DNA from 4 places in the Massilia paldalensis genome. Region 1 is predicted to be linked to each of the others. Evidence: predicted binding sites of a transcription regulator. Region 1 holds the regulator's gene; each other region holds the start of a gene.
The links. Region 1 encodes sigma-54, which starts transcription at its own class of promoters, with help from an activator protein. Its sites were predicted from a motif close to TGGCANGNAANCTGCTTT; they were not measured.

Region 1 (4,358 bases):
CCCGCCCCATCCGCGAACGGCGCGGCGAAGGCGCGGATCGCGTCGGCCAGCGCCGCGCCCGGCGTGGCCTCGACGAGCGCGAGCAGTTCGCCCATGCGCTCGCCCGGCACGAACAGGTCGGCCAGGCCCAGGTAGAGGCCATCGGCGGCGCCGACGGTGGCGCCGGTCAGGCCCAGGTAGTGGCCCAGGCGGCCCGGCGCGTGCGACAGGAAGTGGCTGCCGCCCACGTCCGGGAACAGGCCGATGTTCACCTCGGGCATGGCCATCTTCGTCCGTTCCGTCACGATGCGCAGGCCGCAGCCGGGACCGCCCTGGGCGATACCCATGCCGCCGCCCATCACGACGCCGTCCATCAGCGCGACGTAGGGCTTCGGATAGAAGTGGATCAGGTGGTTGAGCGCGTATTCCTCGGTGAAGAAATCCTCGAGCAGCGCGCTGCCGCCCATCGGCGTCGCGCGGCCGACCTCGTGGAAGAACCGGATGTCGCCGCCGGCGCACAGCGCCTTCTCGCTGCTGCTGCGGATGACGACGGCGTGGACGGAGGCATCGTCGCGCCAGGCCTGCAGGGCCTGCGCCAGCGCGCGCACCATGTCGAGCGACAGCGAGTTCAGGGCTTTGGGGCGGTCCAGCGTGATGATGCCGGTGCCATTGGCGACGCGGGTCAGTACGTATTCGGTCATGTGTCTCGTTATTCGACTAATCAGACCCTTATTCTAGCGGCAGGGTGGACGGCTTGCCGCCCGCCCTGCGCGCCACGCCATGCGCGCGCCCGTCAAAGCAAAAAGGGCGCCGATGCGCCCTTTGTTCACGTTGCCGTTATGGAATCAAGCCGTGGCCGGCTCGGCGTCGTCGCCCGCGTCGGGCAGGCGTTTCGGTGACGTGTGCGTGAAGTCCTGCATCATCTGCTTGTACTTCAAGACCTGGCGGTCGAGCCGGTCCATCAACATGTCGATCGCGGCATACAAGTCGTGCGCGGCACTGGCGACATGGAGGATCTTGCCGGCGACGCGCAAGTTGATCTCCGCCTTCTGGCGTTTGGCCTTCTCGGTGAGGTTGTCGATGCAGAGGATGACGTGGGTATCGATCACTTGATCGAAATGGCGGGTAATGCGTTCGAGCTTGTTCTGTACGTACTCTCGGATGGCCGGGGTAACATCGAGGTGATGTCCGCTGATGGTGAGATTCATACACACTCCTTTGAAGAGGCGCTGCCACAACCACGCGCGCATCCGCGCTTCATGCGCAGGTGGCAACGTTTTGACACGAACTGGCCGCAAGGACTCGTCCAACGACGACAAGTACTTGCTACAAGGATTTGCGGAGGCTGACGGGCGGGATCTTCAAGGCTTCTCGGTACTTGGCGACGGTGCGCCGCGCGATGACCATTCCCTGCTCCCCCAACATGTCCGCGATCTTGCTGTCGGATAAAGGGTTCTTGGGGTCTTCTGCTCCTGTGAGTTGCACGATGAGAGCCCGGATTGCCGTCGAGGATGCTTCTCCTCCCGCCTCGGTGGCAACATGGCTCCCGAAGAAATACTTCAACTCGAACATGCCGTGCGGGGTCAGCATGTATTTCTGAGTTGTGACTCGAGAAATTGTGCTCTCGTGTAGACCTAGTGTATCAGCTATCTCGCGCAAAACAAGGGGCCGCATGGCAACGGCGCCATGGGAGAAAAAATTGCGCTGGCGCTCGACGATGGCCTGGGCCACGCGCAGGATCGTGTCGAAGCGCTGGCGCATGTTCTTGATGAGCCACTTCGCTTCCTGCAGCTGCGCATTCAGTTGCGTCTCGGACTTGCCGCCCTTGAGGGCCTGCGCATACAGGCTGTTCACGCGCAGGCGCGGCATGACCTCGGGATTCAATTGCACGCTCCAGCCATCCTTGGCGCGGCGCACGATCACGTCCGGCACGACGAAGTCGGAGACGTCCGATGCGAACGCGGCGCCCGGATGCGGGTTGCACTGGCGGATCACGCTCTGCGCCTCGCGCAGGTCTTCGTCGTCGCAGTCGAGCGCCTTCTTGAGCTTGTTGAATTCGCGCTGGGCGAACCAGGTCAGGTATTTTTCGACGATGGTCAGCGCCATGCGGCGCGTCACCAGGGGCACGTTCGGCATGCGCCGGATCTGCAGCGCCAGGCACTCGGCCGCGCTGCGCGCGCCCACGCCGGCAGGCTCCAGGCTCTGCACGAGGGAGAGCGCCGTGCGCAGCTCGTCGAAATCGATCTCCAGCTCTTCCGGCAGGCGCGCGTGGATGTCGTCCAGCGATTCTTCCAGGTAGCCGTTGTCGTCCAGCGCATCGACCACCAGCTCGACCAGCGCGCAGTCGCGCGGCGCGCAGCACGACAGGCGCACCTGCTCCATCAGGTGCTCGCGCAGCGTGACGGGACTGGCTTCCAGCTGCGGGCGGCCATCCTCGTCGTCGGCGCCGCTGCCGCTGTTGCCGCTGCGGCCCTCGCCCCAGTCGGCATCGCCGTCGCCGCCGTGCGCATCGTCGCTGCCGCCGCCCTCGCCTTCACCTTCGCTGCCGGCGGCCTTGTTTTCCTCGCCGCTGCCCTGCTGCGCGGGGGCCTCGGCCGGCGCCGGCGCGCTGTTGATGGCGCCGTCGGCCAGCAGGCGCACGGAACGGTCGAGCGGATCGTCGAGCCGTTCCAGCAGCGGGTTGTCGCTCAGGACCTGCTCGATCTCCTGGTGCAGCTCCAGCGTGGACAACTGCAGCAGGCGGATCGATTGCTGCAGCTGCGGCGTGAGCGCAAGGTGCTGTGAAGTCTTGAGTTGCAGCGTCTGTTTCATACCTACATTCGGAAGTGTTCACCCAGATAGACGCGGCGTACGGATTCGTTGGCGATGATGTCGTCGGGGCGGCCGGATGCGAGCACTGCGCCCTGGTTGATGATGTAGGCGCGGTCGCAGATGCCGAGCGTCTCGCGCACGTTGTGGTCGGTGATCAGCACGCCGATCCCGCGCTCCTTCAGGAAGCGCACGATGCGCTGGATCTCGATCACGGCGATCGGGTCGACGCCGGCGAACGGCTCGTCCAGCAGCACGAAGCGCGGGTTGGTCGCCAGCGCGCGCGCGATCTCCACGCGGCGGCGCTCGCCGCCGGACAGCGACAGCGCCGGGCTCTCGCGCAGCTTCTCGATCTGCAGCTCGCTCAGCAGCTCGTCGAGGCGCTCGGCGATGCGCTGCTTGCTCAGCGCCTTGCCGTTCTCGCGCTGCAGTTCCAGCACGGCGCGGATGTTTTCCTCGACCGTCAGCTTGCGGAACACCGACGCTTCCTGCGGCAGGTACGACAGGCCCAGCAGCGCGCGGCGGTGGATCGGCAGGCTCGAGACGTCGTCGCCGTTGATGTCGATGGTGCCGGCATCGGACGGCACCAGGCCCACGATCATGTAGAACGAGGTCGTCTTGCCCGCGCCGTTGGGCCCCAGCAGGCCGACCACTTCGCCGCAGGCGACCTGCAGCGACACGTCGCGCACGACGAGGCGCTTGCCGTAGCTCTTCTGCAGGCCCTTGACGACGAGGGTGCTGCCGCCGGCGCCGGTACTGCTATTGCCGGCGACGGCCGCGTTTTCCGTGCTCGTCTCCATCACTTCTTCTCCGTGGCCGGGACATTCGCCGCGGGCGCTGCGGCCGGCGTGGCGGCGGCGGGCGCCGCGGCTGCCTGGTTACGGCGCGGCGCCAGCGTGATGCTGCCGCGGCCCTTGCCCTGCACGTCGGCGCCGCTCGGATCGTTGCGGCCCACCAGCACTTCCCTGCGGCTGTCGTACGAGATGAACGGGCTATCCATTTCCTGCGTGACCTTCTTGCCTTCGAGCTGGCGGATCTCGGCCTTGGAGAACAGCTTGATCAGGTCGGCGCGCTCGTCGTATTCGATGCGCTGGGCCTGGCCCTCGGCCCACAGGTCGGGGCCGCCGTCGCGCTTCTGGCGGAAGGTGGCCACCTTGCCCGCCGCGGCGGTCAGGATGAAGGTGCGGTAGCCGTCCGGCGCTTCCTTGACCTCGGCGCGGTCCGACTTCAGCACCATGGTGCCGCGCGTGATGACGACGTCGCCGGTGGCGACATAGTTCTGCGTGACCTGGTCGACGTGGGCGTCCTTGTAGTCGATCGTGATCGGCTTGAGCGCGTCCGCCTTCTCGGCCGAGGCGGCCAGCGGCACCAGCAGGCAGATGGCGGCGGCGAGTAGTTTGTTCATGGTTGTCCTCAGGTGAATGGGCTTCAGCGCGGCTGGCGCGGCGGATAGACGGTGCGTCCCCGGCCGAGCTGGGCCTGCTGGGTCGCGTTGTTGACCGTGGCGCCGATCGAATCGATCGTCGCGCCGCCGAGCGTCATCTTGACCGGCTTGTCGGTCTTCGCGATCT
Region 2 (4,358 bases), on a different contig from region 1:
CGGGCAGCTATGTCGACGACATCCGCTTCAACGGCCGCCACGCCTATCTCACCGATGCGGGCAAGCCGGGCCTGATCGTCGTCGACCTCGATACCGGCAAATCGCGCCGCGTGCTCGACAACCATCCTTCCGTGGTGGCACCCAGGACCCGTCCGATCGACGTGGCCGGCACCATCGTGCGCGGCGCCGACGGCGAACCGCTGGCCGTGAACGTCGACCCGTTCGAGCTCAGCCTTGACCGCAAGACGCTGTACTACGGCCCGCTGACCGGACCGTGGTCGCAGGTGCCGACGCGGCTGCTCGACGATCCATCCACGACGGCCACGACGCTGGCCGCCGCCGTCAGGCCCTGGGCCGACCTGCCGCCGATCGGCGGCTCCGTCCTCGACGCCAGGGGCAACCTGTTCTATACCGAGCTGCGCACCAGCAGCCTCGTAAAACGCGCGCCGGACGGCAAGGTCACGACCGTGCTGAGCGATCCGCGCCTGCACTGGGTCGACGCCCCCACCATCGCGAACGGCCGCATCTGGCTGCCCGTGGCGCAGATGGACCGCGTCCCCGTCTTCAACGGCGGCACCTCCAAGGTGCAGCAACCCGTCACCCTGTACAGCATCGACATGAAGGAGATCCAGCAATGACTACCCGTACCGGCCAGCCGATCCGCCTCGGCTACATCGACCTGTCCTTCCACCTGGCCAGCGCCGGCGTCGTGCAGGAAATCCTGGAGCGCCACGGCCACCAGGTGGAATTGCGCGCGGCGCCGCACGAAGCCATGTTCGAGCTGCTGCATGCGAAGGAAGTGGACATCGTCTCGTCGGCCTGGCTGCCGGCCAGCCACGGCGGCTACCTGGCGCCGTCGCTCGATGCCGTGGAAAAGCTGACGGTGCTGTACGAGCCGTACTGCCTGTGGGGCGTGCCCGACTATGTGCCGGCCGACGTGCTGGCCTCGGTCGAGGACTTGAAGAAGCCGGAAGTGCTGGACAAGATGGACCGTGTCATCGACGGCATCAATCCCGGCGCCGGCATCAGCCGTTTTTCCGCGGCGATGATCGATGCCTACGGCCTGCGCGACGTCGGCTACCGCTTCGAACCGGGCAGCGAGGCGACGGCGTTCGCCAAGTTCGAGCGTGCCGTCGCGGACCGGCGCTGGCTGGTGCTACCGCTGTGGAGCCCGCAGTACCTGCACCACGATTACCGGATCCGCTCACTGGTCGAGCCGAAGGGCATGCTGGGCGGCCAGGACGAGGCGACGCTGGTGGCACGCAAGGAGGTGCTGCCGGGCATCGCGCCGGCCGCGTTGGAAGAACTGCGGGGACTGTACCTGGGGAACGATGTGGTCACGGACCTGGAACATGCGATCCGCGTGGAGGGATTGAGTGCGCAGGAAGCGGCGCGGCGCTGGCTGGATACGCAGCGCATGGCAGCTTGATACGCATGGTGGGCAGGTGACGCCCACCATGCGCCGGACGTATCCGTAGGGCGTAGCACGTAGGGTGGGCACCACGTGCCCACCGTATCACCACCCCACCGGTCAGACCTTGGCGGTCTCCGACGCCGCCAGCTTCGCTTCCAGCTCCGCCACGCGCGCTTCCAGCGCGTCCAGCTTGGCACGGGTCTTGGCCAGTACCTGGGCCTGGATGTCGAACTCCTCCCGCGTGACCAGGTCCAGCTTCGAGAAGCCCTGGGTCATCATGGCCTTGACGTTGCGTTCGATGTCCTTGGCCGGGGAATTCTCGATTGCCTGGTTGAGCTTGCCTTGCAAGTCATTGAAGAAGTTATTCATTTCACAGTGTTCCTGGTAAAAGGCGCGCGCACCACAATGGTGCGCAGAATCCTGAATTAGTGCGTGCACCGCAATGGCGCAGGCGTCAAGACAGGTATTGCTTTTTTTTAACCCCATGTTGCGATGGAATACCCCAAAAACAAGGGGGCATGCATCGGGCACAGGGTTGGCACGCATCCTGCTAAAGCATACCTAAAACATAAGAATCCCAACAAACTGTTGCGCACAATGCTTCGGTTTCAGGCGCTTCCGACTCGACAGGGTCGCGAACACGGATTGTAAACCGCATCACCAGCACATGACCAACAACGAGGGAGAGTCGCATGACGCATGACGGCAAGCATCACCGCAACAAGTGGGCCCGGGTTGCAGTACTGGCAGCGACCGTGTTCGCCACCGAGATCGCAAGCGCGCAGGAACAGCAACCGGAACACACGATCAGCTACAACGCTGCGATCAGCAGCGACTACCGCTACCGCGGCCTGTCGCAGTCGCGCCTGGACCCGGCCGTCTCGGGCGGGGCCGACTACACGCACAACCCGACCGGCCTGTACGTGGGCACCTGGCTGTCCTCGATCAAGTGGACGAAGGACCTGGGCGGCGACGGCAACGTCGAGTGGGACATCTACGGCGGCAAGCGCGGCAACCTCAGCGACGCCATCACCTATGACGTGGGCGGCCTCTACTATTTTTACCCGGACAACGGCCTGAAGCCGAATGCCAACACCTTCGAACTGTACGGCCAGCTGGGCTACGGTCCGGCCTACATCAAGTATTCGCATGCGCTGACCAACCTGTTCGGCACCGCCGACAGCAAGCAGAGCGGCTACCTCGACGTGGGCGCCAACGTCGACGTCACCAACGGCTTCGTCGTCAACGTGCACGTCGGGCGCCAGCGCGTGCGCCACAACGGTTCGCTTTCCTACACTGACTACAAGATCGGCGTCACCAAGGACCTGGGCATCTGCTCGGTCGCTCTCGCCTGGGTGAAAGCCGACACCAGTGCCTACCTGAGTCCATCGGCCGAGAACCTGGGCAAGTCCGCGGCCCTGCTCACTGTTTCAAAAACTTTCTGAAGAGGCAATAGCATGAAAATGATCACCGCCATCATCAAACCCTTCAAGCTCGACGAGGTCCGCGAGGCCCTGTCGGAGATCAACGTGCAGGGCATCACGGTGACCGAAGTGAAGGGATTCGGCCGCCAGAAGGGCCACACCGAGCTGTATCGCGGTGCGGAATACGTGGTCGATTTCTTGCCGAAAACCAAGATTGAGGCGGCAGTCGACGATGCCATCGTCGACCAGGTGATCGATACGATTCAGAGCGCGGCACGCACCGGCAAAATCGGTGACGGCAAAATTTTCGTCTCCAATCTGGAGCAGGTAATCCGTATCCGTACCGGCGAAACCGGCAACGATGCGCTGTAAGGGGAAACCATGATCCGTACTATTACTAAATTGATCGCAGGCGTGTCCGTCGCCGTGGCGCTGGGCCTGTCGGGCCCGGTCCTCGCGCAGGATGCATCCACTTCCGCGGCCCCGGCCGCCGCCACGGCCGCCGCGCCCGCAGACACTCCGGCCGCCGCACCGGCCGCGCCCGCCGCCGCCGCACCGGCAGCCGCCGAAGCGAGCCCCGCCGCGGCACCCGCCGCACCGACGCCGCAAAAGGGCGACACCGCCTGGATGTTCGTCGCCACCCTGCTGGTGATCATGATGACGATCCCGGGCCTGGCCCTGTTCTACGGCGGCCTGGTGCGCTCGAAGAACATGCTGTCCGTGCTGATGCAGGTGTTCATGACGTTCGCCGTCATCATCGTCCTGTGGTGCATCTACGGCTACTCGCTCGCCTTCACGGAAAACAATGCCTTCATCGGCGGCCTCGACCGCGCCTTCCTGAAGGGCATCTGGGATCCGGTCAAGGCCAGCTTCACGACCGCCGCCACCTTCAGCAAGGGCGTCGTCATCCCCGAATTCATCTACGTGGCCTTCCAGGGCACCTTCGCCGCCATCACCTGCGGCCTGATCGTCGGCGCCTTCGCCGAGCGCGTGCGCTTCTCGGCCGTGCTGCTGTTCATGGTCCTGTGGTTCACCTTCGGCTACCTGCCGATCGCCCACATGGTCTGGTTCTGGACCGGTCCGGACGCCATCACCAGCGCCACCCTGGCCACTGAAACGGCCAAGGCCGGCTGGCTGTGGCAGAAGGGCGCGCTCGACTTCGCGGGCGGCACCGTGGTGCACATCAATGCCGCCGTCGCCGGCCTGGTCGGCGCGATCCTGATCGGCAAGCGTATCGGCTACGGCCGCGAATCGATGGCCCCGCACTCGCTGACCATGACCATGATCGGCGCGTCGATGCTGTGGGTGGGCTGGTTCGGCTTCAATGCCGGTTCGGCGCTGGAAGCGGGCGACGTCGCCGCGCTGGCCTTCATCAACACCCTGCTGGCCACCGCCGCCGCCGCCGTGTCGTGGGTCTTCGGCGAATGGATCACCAAGGGCAAGCCGTCGATGCTGGGCGGTGCCTCGGGCGCAGTGGCCGGCCTGGTCGCCATCACCCCGGCCTGCGGCTACGTCGGTCC
Region 3 (4,358 bases), on a different contig from region 1:
GCGGCGGTACTCGTCGTACCAGCTCTCAGGCTGCACGAAGGAGTGGCGCTCCATTGGATACGGGGCGAGTTCCCAGTTGTCCTTCTTCAGTTCGATCAGGCGCTGGGCCATGCGCACCGAATCCTGGAAGAACACGTTGTCGTCGACCATGCCGTGCGCGATCAGCAGGTGGCCCTGCAGGTTCTGCGCATACTCGATCGGCGACGAGACCTTGTAGGCTTCCGGGTCCAGCTCCGGCGTGTTCAGGATGTTGGCCGTGTACTCGTGGTTGTAGGTGGTCCAGTCGGTCACCGGGCGCAGGGCGGCGCCGGCCTGGAACACGCCGGGCGCACGCAGCATGCCGATCAGCGTCATGAAGCCGCCGTAGCTGCCGCCGTAGATGCCGACCTTGGCGCGGTCGCCCTGCTGGTTCGCCACCATCCAGTTCACGCCGTCCAGGTAGTCGTCCAGTTCCGGGTGGCCCATCTGGCGGTAGATCGCCGTGCGCCACTTGGCGCCGTAGCCTTTCGAGGCGCGGTAGTCCATGTCGAGCACCAGGTAGCCCTTCTGCACCAGCAGGTTGTGGAACATCTGCTCACGGAAGTAGGGCGTGTAGCGGTGCGACACGTTCTGCAGGTAGCCGGCACCGTGCACGAACATCACGACCGGGTACTGCTTGCCCGGTTCGAGCTGCGCGGGGCGGTACAGCTTGGCCCACACGGGGTCGGCGCCGTGGGTCGAGGGCACCGCGACGAATTGCGGCTGGATCCAGTCGCGCGCCTTGAAGTCGGCCGTGCGGGTGTCGGTCAGCTTGACGGCCGCGCCGCCATGCGATGGCAGCGTGGCGATCTGCGGCGGCAGGTAGGGGCCGGAGAAGTGCACCAGCAGCTTCTTCTGGTCCGGCGACAGGCGGAAGTCCTCGACGCCGCCATCCAGGCTGCTGACTTCGCGCGTGGCGCCGTCCTTCGCGGAGACGGCGCAGACTTCGTAGGCGCCCGGCGTCTTGCGGTTGCACAGCAGCCAGGCCGTCTGGCCGTCGGCCGACCAGGCCACGTCGGACGCTTCCCACTTGCCGCTCGTGAGGGCGCGGGCCTTGCCCGCGGCGTCGCGCACGTACAGGTGCGAGTAGCCGCTTTCCTCGGACAGGTACCACAGGGTCTTGTCGTCGGGCAGCCAGCCGAATTCGTTGTTGTCGTAGTTGACCCAGGCTTCGTCGCCCAGGCGATGCACGGGTTTCAGGCCCGCGCGCGGCAGGTCGACGGTGGCGATCCAGCGGTCCTTGTTATCGACCGAGCGCAGCATCACGGCCACGTTGGCGCCATCCTGGCTCCAGGTGATCGCCTCGCCGCGGAAACCGATCATGACGGGGCGGTTGCCCTTGAGCGGGTCGAGCTTCTGCGCGACGCGCATGGCGGCCAGCGGATCGACGGCGATGCCGGGCAGGGCGTCGAACGCCAGGTCCTTCACCTCGCGCGTGGCCAGGTTGACCAGTTTCAGGCCGTGGCCCTGCGGCGGATTGCGGCCCACGCGGGTGCGCTCGTCCGAGAATTCCTCGTAGCCGCTCTCGGTGACGTAGCGCGGCATCTTGCCGACGCGGCCTTTCGGCGCATCCTTCGGACCCGTCACCACCAGCAGCCAGCGGCCGTCCGGCGACAGGGCGCTGCTCACGATGGCGATCTTGTCGCCCAGGTAGATGGGAGCCGGCGCGCGGCTCGGGTCGGCGCGGCGCTCTTCCTCGGCGCGCGCGCGGGTGGCGTCGCGCTCGTCCTTCTGGCGCTTGAGGGTGGCGATCAGGCGCAGCTGCAGGTCGCGCAGCGCGTCCGGGTCCTGCGCGGCCGGATCCTTGGCGGCGCGGATCACGGCCAGCGGCGCCAGTACGCGATCCTGGCGGTCCCACTGGTACCAGTCGTCGCCGGAACGGAACTGGATCGCGCGGCCGTCGGCGCTGTATTGCGGGGTCGCGATGACGGCGCCGTTGCCGCGCGTGACCTGGACCAGCGTGCCCGTCTTCAGGTCGCGCTCGAACAGGTCGCCGTTGCGCACGACGATGGCGCGCGTGCGTTCGCGGTTGAACAGCACGTCCGGGCTGTCCAGCTTCGCCAGTTCGGCATCCTTGACCTGGCTGGCGCCGGCCTTGCCCGCATCGACGCGGAAGATGTCGCGCACGGGCGAGCCGGTGCGCTTCTGCTTGTACAGCACCTGCTTGCCGTCCCAGTTCCACCACGCTGCTTCCACGGGCGTGCCGATCCAGTCGGGGTGGGCCATGGCCTGGTCGAGGGTGACGGGCGTCGAGGCGAAGGCGGGCAGCGCGGTCAGCGCGGCAAGTACGGTCAGGGCGGGGAGTCGGATCATCAGTCGGAGGCGTGCATGAGAGATTGCAAAAAAGCATTCTAGCTCAGCGCGTCATGCGGCTGGGGTCGGAATTGGCGGGAAGCGCGGAGGCGTGGCGCGCACGCGTAATAACAGCGCCCGGCACGGGTGCTATTGCGATGCACAAAAAACAACGCCCGGCCAGTGCCGGGCGTGGGAGATGGCGGATCGGCCGGTAGGGCGGCCGCAGTCTTTCAGTTACGGTAGTCGGCGGCCCACTGCTCGGTCGGCGCGCTGACCGACGGGTTACGCACGAACATGACGATGCGGGTGACGATGGCGAGTGCCGAGATGGCGACGGTGACGTATTCGATGGCGGTCATGACAGGCTCCCTATTATTTGGCGTTGATGCGGTTCATTTCGGCGGCGAGGGCGCCGCTGCCCGACTGGGCGGCATCGACGACGAACCAGCCGCCGTGGGCGGTGTACATCTCGATGGCGAAAGCGCGCAGCTTGGCGGCGGCTTCGGCGAACTGGTGGCGCAGTCCCTTGTTCTGCGCCTGGGTGATCGTTGCGGTATTCATGCTCATCTCCGGTAAAAAATCTCTCGTGTTGCGATGCAGTATAGGACTGTCCTCGTCATAAAAAAACTTTTAGTTCGTGATGTGTCGCATCAGTTTTGTGAATGTTTTCTGTATGGAAACTATCCGTCGTCTTTACTTCGGTTATACGGTTGTCGAATATCTGTGGGGAAACGTCACTGGCGATGGCCCGAAACTTGCATGTCCCCCAGGCATGAAATCGCCCCCGAAGCTTCCACGTACCCTGCGCATCGTCGTCGTCAACACGGCACCGGCCGACGACGCCGGCGAAGCCGCCCTGGAAGCCCAGGCGCGGCGCAACACGGCGCTGCGCATCGGACTGCTGGAATCGGGCTACGACATCGTCGCCTCGCTGCCGGCCGACATCTTCCTGCCCGAGCGGATCGCGCAAATCCAGCCCGACATGATCATCATCGACAGCGAATCCGATGCGCGCGACGTGCTCGAGCACATCGTCATCGCCACCCGCGACGAGCCGCGCCCGATCGTGCTGTTCACCGACGACCAGACGACGTCCAGCATGGACGCGGCGATCGACGCGGGCGTGTCGGCCTACATCGTGGCGGGACTGCAGGCCGAGCGCGTCAAGCCCGTGCTGGACGTGGCGCTGGCGCGGTTCCGGCGCGAGCAGCGGCTGCTGGACGAGTTGTCCGACACGCGCCGTCAGCTGGCCGACCGCAAGCTGATCGAGCGCGCCAAGGGCGTGCTGATGGCCAAGAGCGGCTTGAGCGAGGAGCAGGCGTACCAGAAGCTGCGCGGCATGGCGATGAACAAGAAACTGAAACTGGCCGAGGTGGCGCAGCGCATCCTCGATGTAGAAGACCTGCTCGGCTGAAAAACATACGTCGTCCCTGCGAAGGCAGGGATCCAATGTCGCATGCGGTCCGGTGGCGCGCGCAACATTGGGCCCCTGCCTTCGCAGGGGCGACGATCACTAGAAAGCAAGGAATCGAGATGGCAGGTGCTTATATAACCGGCTCCGACCGCCCCGAAAAGGGCGTGATCCGGGTCGGCTTCATGCCGCTGACCGACTGCGCGTCGGTCGTGATGGCGTCCGTGCTGGGGCTGGACGAAAAGCACGGCATCCGCATCGAGCTGCACCGCCAGCATTCGTGGTCGGGCATGCGCGACCGCCTGCTGGGCGGCGAGATCGACGCCGGCCACCTGCTGACGGGCCTCCTGTACGGCATCGAGACGGGCATCGGCACGCCCGCCACGCGCATGGCGGCGCTGATGAATTTGTCGCGCAACGGCCAGGCGATCACGCTGTCGCGCGCGCTCGCCGCGCAGGGCGTGACGGACCTCGCGTCGCTGGCCGCACTGCAGCGCGCGAATCCGCGCCGCCTCACGTTCGCCCACACCTTCCCGACCGGCGACCACGCGATGTTCCTGTATTACTGGCTGGCCGCCGGCGGCATCGATCCGCTGCGCGACGTGCAGGTGGCGACGGTGCCGCCCAGCCAGAT
Region 4 (4,358 bases), on a different contig from region 1:
CCAGCCCTCGGCTGAGGGCGGGCTATTGGCCCCAACGGTATCTCCGAGGCGGGCCAGAAATGACAAAGGCCCGCAGTCCTTTCGGGGCAGGCCTTGGCATCCATTCTGTACAGGCGAGCGAAAGCCACCCTTGGTGGCTTGCGCTGCATGCGTTCTTCGGGACGGTGACAGCTTTTGCTGTCTAGTACGGCACCGGAGAAGAATGTATTGAGGACTCAATGATACCGCTGAGTTGGGCGGTTTACAACCACTGCGTGCGAGAATTTGTGGCTTCGATTACTCAGCGTGGCGGAGCCTGGCGCCTGCCACGCCCGCGTGCGTTTGCTCCAATGCAGCCAGCTCGCCAACCATGTCCGCCACAAGCTTGGCCTCGTACGAACTGATGCCGAGATCAACCGCTTTCCCGATCGGCTCTCTGCGCGCGCCGGCGCAGCTCGTGCAGGTACGAAGGATCGGCTTCAATCCAAGCGCCCCCGTGCCATTGCACGTCTTGCACACGTCGTCCAAGTAGTGAGCGAGCGAGTGCTCAGCAACGCGCCGATATAGAGCCGGCGCCAAGTGGCCGATCTTAGGCCAGTCGGCCGGCTTGATCCAATTCCGCTCCCGCCCTTTCTGCTCTACGATCTCGCGCCAGCGCGCGTACAGGGTGCGGAACGCCGCAGCGTCACTGCCAGCCATAGCGCACGTAGCTGCGTTCGCCTCAACCACTGGCCGCAGTTCATCCTGCTTGCGCACATCCTTCTTGCGCACCGCATCGGCCAGTGCTTTCTCGGCGCGCTCACTTGCGGCGACGGCATGTGCAAGCTTTTGAACTACCGTGCCGGCATACTTGACCCGATGGATAAGGGCGCCGATGTCGCGCGCTGCACGGTCCGCCAGTGCTGCTGCCTGGAGCGGCTCGGCCTGGTGGCGCAAATTATCGTCCAGCAGATTCGTGGCGCTCAGCGCGCCCATGTATTTGTCAGCGAAGGCCATGGCGGGTGCTCGTCAATAAGGATGAGCAAGCGTACCAAATGAAGATCGATCTTCAAGCCTGTCCGCATTTTTCCAAATGACAACAAGACGTTATTTGACCACGCTTGCCACATCACAGTGCAAAACGTCAAAGTCAAAATCTCACCAAATATTGCTGACGGAAAACTTTACACCTATGGGCTTCTGAATTTATGACCTCTACCTAACGCCTTGAATTGCAAACGCTATTGCCATGTGGCACAGACATTGCTTATTACGATCACTCCAAAACTTGAAAGAGACTCATAATGACGAAACATCTGCTTGCAATGGTAGTTGGCGCGCTTTTCTCACTGAATGCCTCGGCTGGGTACATTGAATATACTTTTACCGGCGGCCTGACTGGTAAGTTCATTCAGAACGACATCGACAAGTCGATCGCCGACTTCGACTTCTATGTTGGTTCGCCAAGCACCCGACGTGAACACTTCTTTGGCTCAGGCGGTTATGCTGGGTTGAGTGGTGCAGGTTCGAGTTTTTGGGGCGAGATGGGGCCGACTGGATTCAGCGCGTTCAACCGCCTGACCGGAGGTTATATCGACAGTATCTGGATCGACTTCGGCGGCAGCTATTCTCCGACGCCGTCAAACTACAGCGCGCTGCTTACGAAGAGCATCGATCCCGGCTATCCCTCGTGGGCCGAGCCGCTTCACCCATCTCAAACGTGGATTTCCGGCTCCGTAGTAGCAACCGCCTTAACGCCGGAACAAGCGAAGATTTACGATGAACTCGCGTATCCGCCAGGGATCTATCATATCGTCCCGGTACAAAACGTTCCGGAGCCGACCAGCATCGCTCTCGTCGCTATCGGCGCCCTCGGATTTGCCGGACTGCGCCGCCGCAAGCCAAGAAATTAAGTCGGGGCGACTAACGCATTAGCGAGCTAAGCAGCCTCACCCGGAACTTCCAAAATCCTTACAGCTGCGTGAGGCTGCGAGCCGTATGCCTTGGTCAACTCAATGCATACAACCTGAGCATCGTCGATCCACACGATTCCGTTGCACCCGTCTTTTAGACCCTTCAAAACATTATCGGCGTCCGGCTTCTTTGTCGCGCGAATGTGACCGTCGATGGCCAGGGCCCGACGCTTCTTCGACCAAGTCAAAGGCACCTGCAGCGTGAGGCTGAGCACAAGCTTCAACGGCCCCGCCGCAGGGGGGCGCCCGGACATCGCGACGGTTGCCGCTTCGCGCACTAGCGCCTCGTACGCCGCGGTCTTCGCTGGCGTGTATGCGACTACGCCCTTGCCCCGCCGGGCAAACCTTGGGCGCCCTTTCGCGACAGGCTGCCCCGGCACAATGAATTCGATCACTGGCGCGCCTCGATTGACGTCGCCATCGTGGCCGCCAGACGCTGCAGCCTCGCATTGAACCAGCGACGCACGCAGTATGACCGCGCGACACTAATCACCGTGTACAGCAGGCCCATGAGGAAGTTTGCCCCTGGAGTGATGTGGAAGCCAAACAGCGGCAGGATTAGCAGGTTGGCGACATAGTTGATCGCGAAGCCGATGATGGTGTTGATGATCGTTTCGATCAGGGAGCCGAGGCGGGTCTGCGTCATTGGGCGAGGCCCTCGAAAGTGACAGTGTAGTGCGTCGGATTACGGTCGGCGTAGCGGTCGATGATCGCCGCAGCGCCGGCGTGAAGGGCTGGGTAAAATGCGACGGAGCGTGGCGGCCGGTCGTCGGTGAACTTCCCCTGGATCATGGCATCGCGCAGCACCGTCAGCGAGGCGATGGCCTTCGTCACGTGCGACAGGCCGGAATCCGGATCCAGGTCTTCGCCCTCCCACCAGGCCATCAGGTGGCGCATGGTGCCGTCGTAGTAGACAGAGCCGCGCACGCCGATTGCGCGGAAGTTGTGGCGGCCGTATTTGGACGCCCCTTCCAGCATCGCGACGCCAAGCTCTGCCATCACGGTCGCCGGCACCGTGGACATCGGAGATTTGCGCACGCCGACGGCGTCCTTAGGATTCGTCGGTTTCGCTCCTTCCAGCGCGTGGAACGTCAGCATCTCGTGAGTGTCATTCATCGTCATCCTTTCGTTTCGGGTTGAACTTCGTTGTTGTTTTGCTCTTTCTTGCTGCGCGCTTCGACCCAGGCGACCCGCTCGGCTTTGTTTGCCGGCCGCGCGTAGCGCACGCACGCCTTCGTCTTCCAAGGCACGAACGGGTTGATCAACTGCGCGTTGGTCCGGTCGTATCCCATGCACCGGCCCAGGCCCACCCTCGCGTGCTCGGGGTATTCCTTCATCTTGAAGTGCTGGCACATGGCGCAGACTTCGTCGCCCAGCATCGTCATGCCGCCGATCCCTCCTGTGCCTTCCGTAGCATCTCCTTCAGGAACCCGGGCGCTTTACGCACTTGGTCTTGAGTGGGCGCCAGGTCGGCAGCCGGCGGCGTCGGGCGGACAAACACCTGCGGCGCGGGCGGCTTGCCCCCGTTGTCGATCGCCGCGCGGATTCTCGCCTCCCAGCTCGCTGTCGACTCGCCATTGAGCGCCGGGCCGACGCCAACCTCGATGGCCTTGGCCAAGCGGGAGTGATCCGAGATCCACCACGGAGTGCCGCCCTGCTTCTTCGCCTCAGCCGCTTTGGCGCGCTGGATCGACAGTCGGTCCCATTGCTCGCGCAGCTTCGCCGGCGACAGGATGTTCGAACACCAGAACGCATCGGCGTGCGCCCACTGGAACAGCTCGCAGATTTCGCGCCGCGTACGACCGTCGCGCTCGCGCATCAGGCGGACTTCCTTCGACCAGGTCGCGAAGTTCGGCTCTTTCGCGTTCGGCAGGGTCTTGCGCAGCGTTTCGAACAGCCAGCGTGCGCATTTCTCGTCTTCCGCCACATTCGGGTCCAGCTCGGCCGCAGCGCGTGGCTTACGCGGCTTCGGCGCCCGCTCGGCGTCGTTCAGCAGTGCCAGCAGCGTTGCGGAGTCGACAGTGACGGCCGGCAGTGTCTGCGCGGCCTGGCGCAGGGCTTCACGGCTGAGCATGGCTGGCCCCTTGCATAATCTCGACCAGGCGCGTGACCTGGCCCAATACCAATGCTCCGATCTCAACTACGATGGATGCACACATTCTTTATCTCTCCAGGGCGTGGTATGTGTCAGGGGAGCGGTGGCGTAGTGGCCACGCGCGCTCCACCTTCAATTTGTGGGATCAGGGCAGAGAACCAGGTCTGCGGCACCGTGCGAGTGCGCGCCACGACCTTGTCGGTCTCTACTGCCGCCTCTTGGCGCCTGACCTGCTCTGCCGCCGCCTCAATGGCACGCGCCCGCTTGATCTTGACGCGCTGTCGACGTTTGCTCACCGCGTTCGTGACGGCTTCGAACGGGCATGGAACATC

Region 2: the regulator sigma-54 is predicted to act here: its motif matches at 1,951-1,968, upstream of ACI1V7_RS25885 (TorF family putative porin).
Region 3: the regulator sigma-54 is predicted to act here: its motif matches at 3,058-3,075, upstream of ACI1V7_RS10480 (ANTAR domain-containing response regulator).
Region 4: the regulator sigma-54 is predicted to act here: its motif matches at 1,211-1,228, upstream of ACI1V7_RS27095 (PEP-CTERM sorting domain-containing protein).

Annotation. Positions count from the first base shown of each region.
Region 1 is NZ_JBJCIU010000003.1:833,205-837,562, reverse strand. It holds gene ACI1V7_RS18465 (enoyl-CoA hydratase/isomerase family protein) at 1-680, opposite strand, end outside; gene hpf (ribosome hibernation-promoting factor, HPF/YfiA family) at 825-1,187, opposite strand; gene ACI1V7_RS18455 (RNA polymerase factor sigma-54) at 1,306-2,790, opposite strand; gene lptB (LPS export ABC transporter ATP-binding protein) at 2,793-3,587, opposite strand; gene lptA (lipopolysaccharide transport periplasmic protein LptA) at 3,587-4,192, opposite strand; gene lptC (LPS export ABC transporter periplasmic protein LptC) at 4,216-4,358, opposite strand, start outside.
Region 2 is NZ_JBJCIU010000008.1:16,003-20,360, forward strand. It holds gene ACI1V7_RS25870 (L-dopachrome tautomerase-related protein) at 1-638, shown strand, start outside; gene ACI1V7_RS25875 (glycine betaine ABC transporter substrate-binding protein) at 635-1,429, shown strand; gene ACI1V7_RS25880 (accessory factor UbiK family protein) at 1,532-1,783, opposite strand; gene ACI1V7_RS25885 (TorF family putative porin) at 2,107-2,859, shown strand; gene ACI1V7_RS25890 (P-II family nitrogen regulator) at 2,872-3,210, shown strand; gene amt (ammonium transporter) at 3,220-4,358, shown strand, end outside.
Region 3 is NZ_JBJCIU010000002.1:148,137-152,494, forward strand. It holds gene ACI1V7_RS10465 (prolyl oligopeptidase family serine peptidase) at 1-2,331, opposite strand, end outside; gene ACI1V7_RS10470 (hypothetical protein) at 2,544-2,672, opposite strand; gene ACI1V7_RS10475 (hypothetical protein) at 2,686-2,874, opposite strand; gene ACI1V7_RS10480 (ANTAR domain-containing response regulator) at 3,086-3,727, shown strand; gene ACI1V7_RS10485 (CmpA/NrtA family ABC transporter substrate-binding protein) at 3,847-4,358, shown strand, end outside.
Region 4 is NZ_JBJCIU010000011.1:15,445-19,802, reverse strand. It holds gene ACI1V7_RS27100 (hypothetical protein) at 277-975, opposite strand; gene ACI1V7_RS27095 (PEP-CTERM sorting domain-containing protein) at 1,263-1,871, shown strand; gene ACI1V7_RS27090 (RusA family crossover junction endodeoxyribonuclease) at 1,898-2,326, opposite strand; gene ACI1V7_RS27085 (DUF7220 family protein) at 2,323-2,577, opposite strand; gene ACI1V7_RS27080 (dATP/dGTP diphosphohydrolase domain-containing protein) at 2,574-3,047, opposite strand; gene ACI1V7_RS27075 (hypothetical protein) at 3,050-3,316, opposite strand; gene ACI1V7_RS27070 (hypothetical protein) at 3,313-4,005, opposite strand; gene ACI1V7_RS27065 (hypothetical protein) at 4,119-4,358, opposite strand, start outside.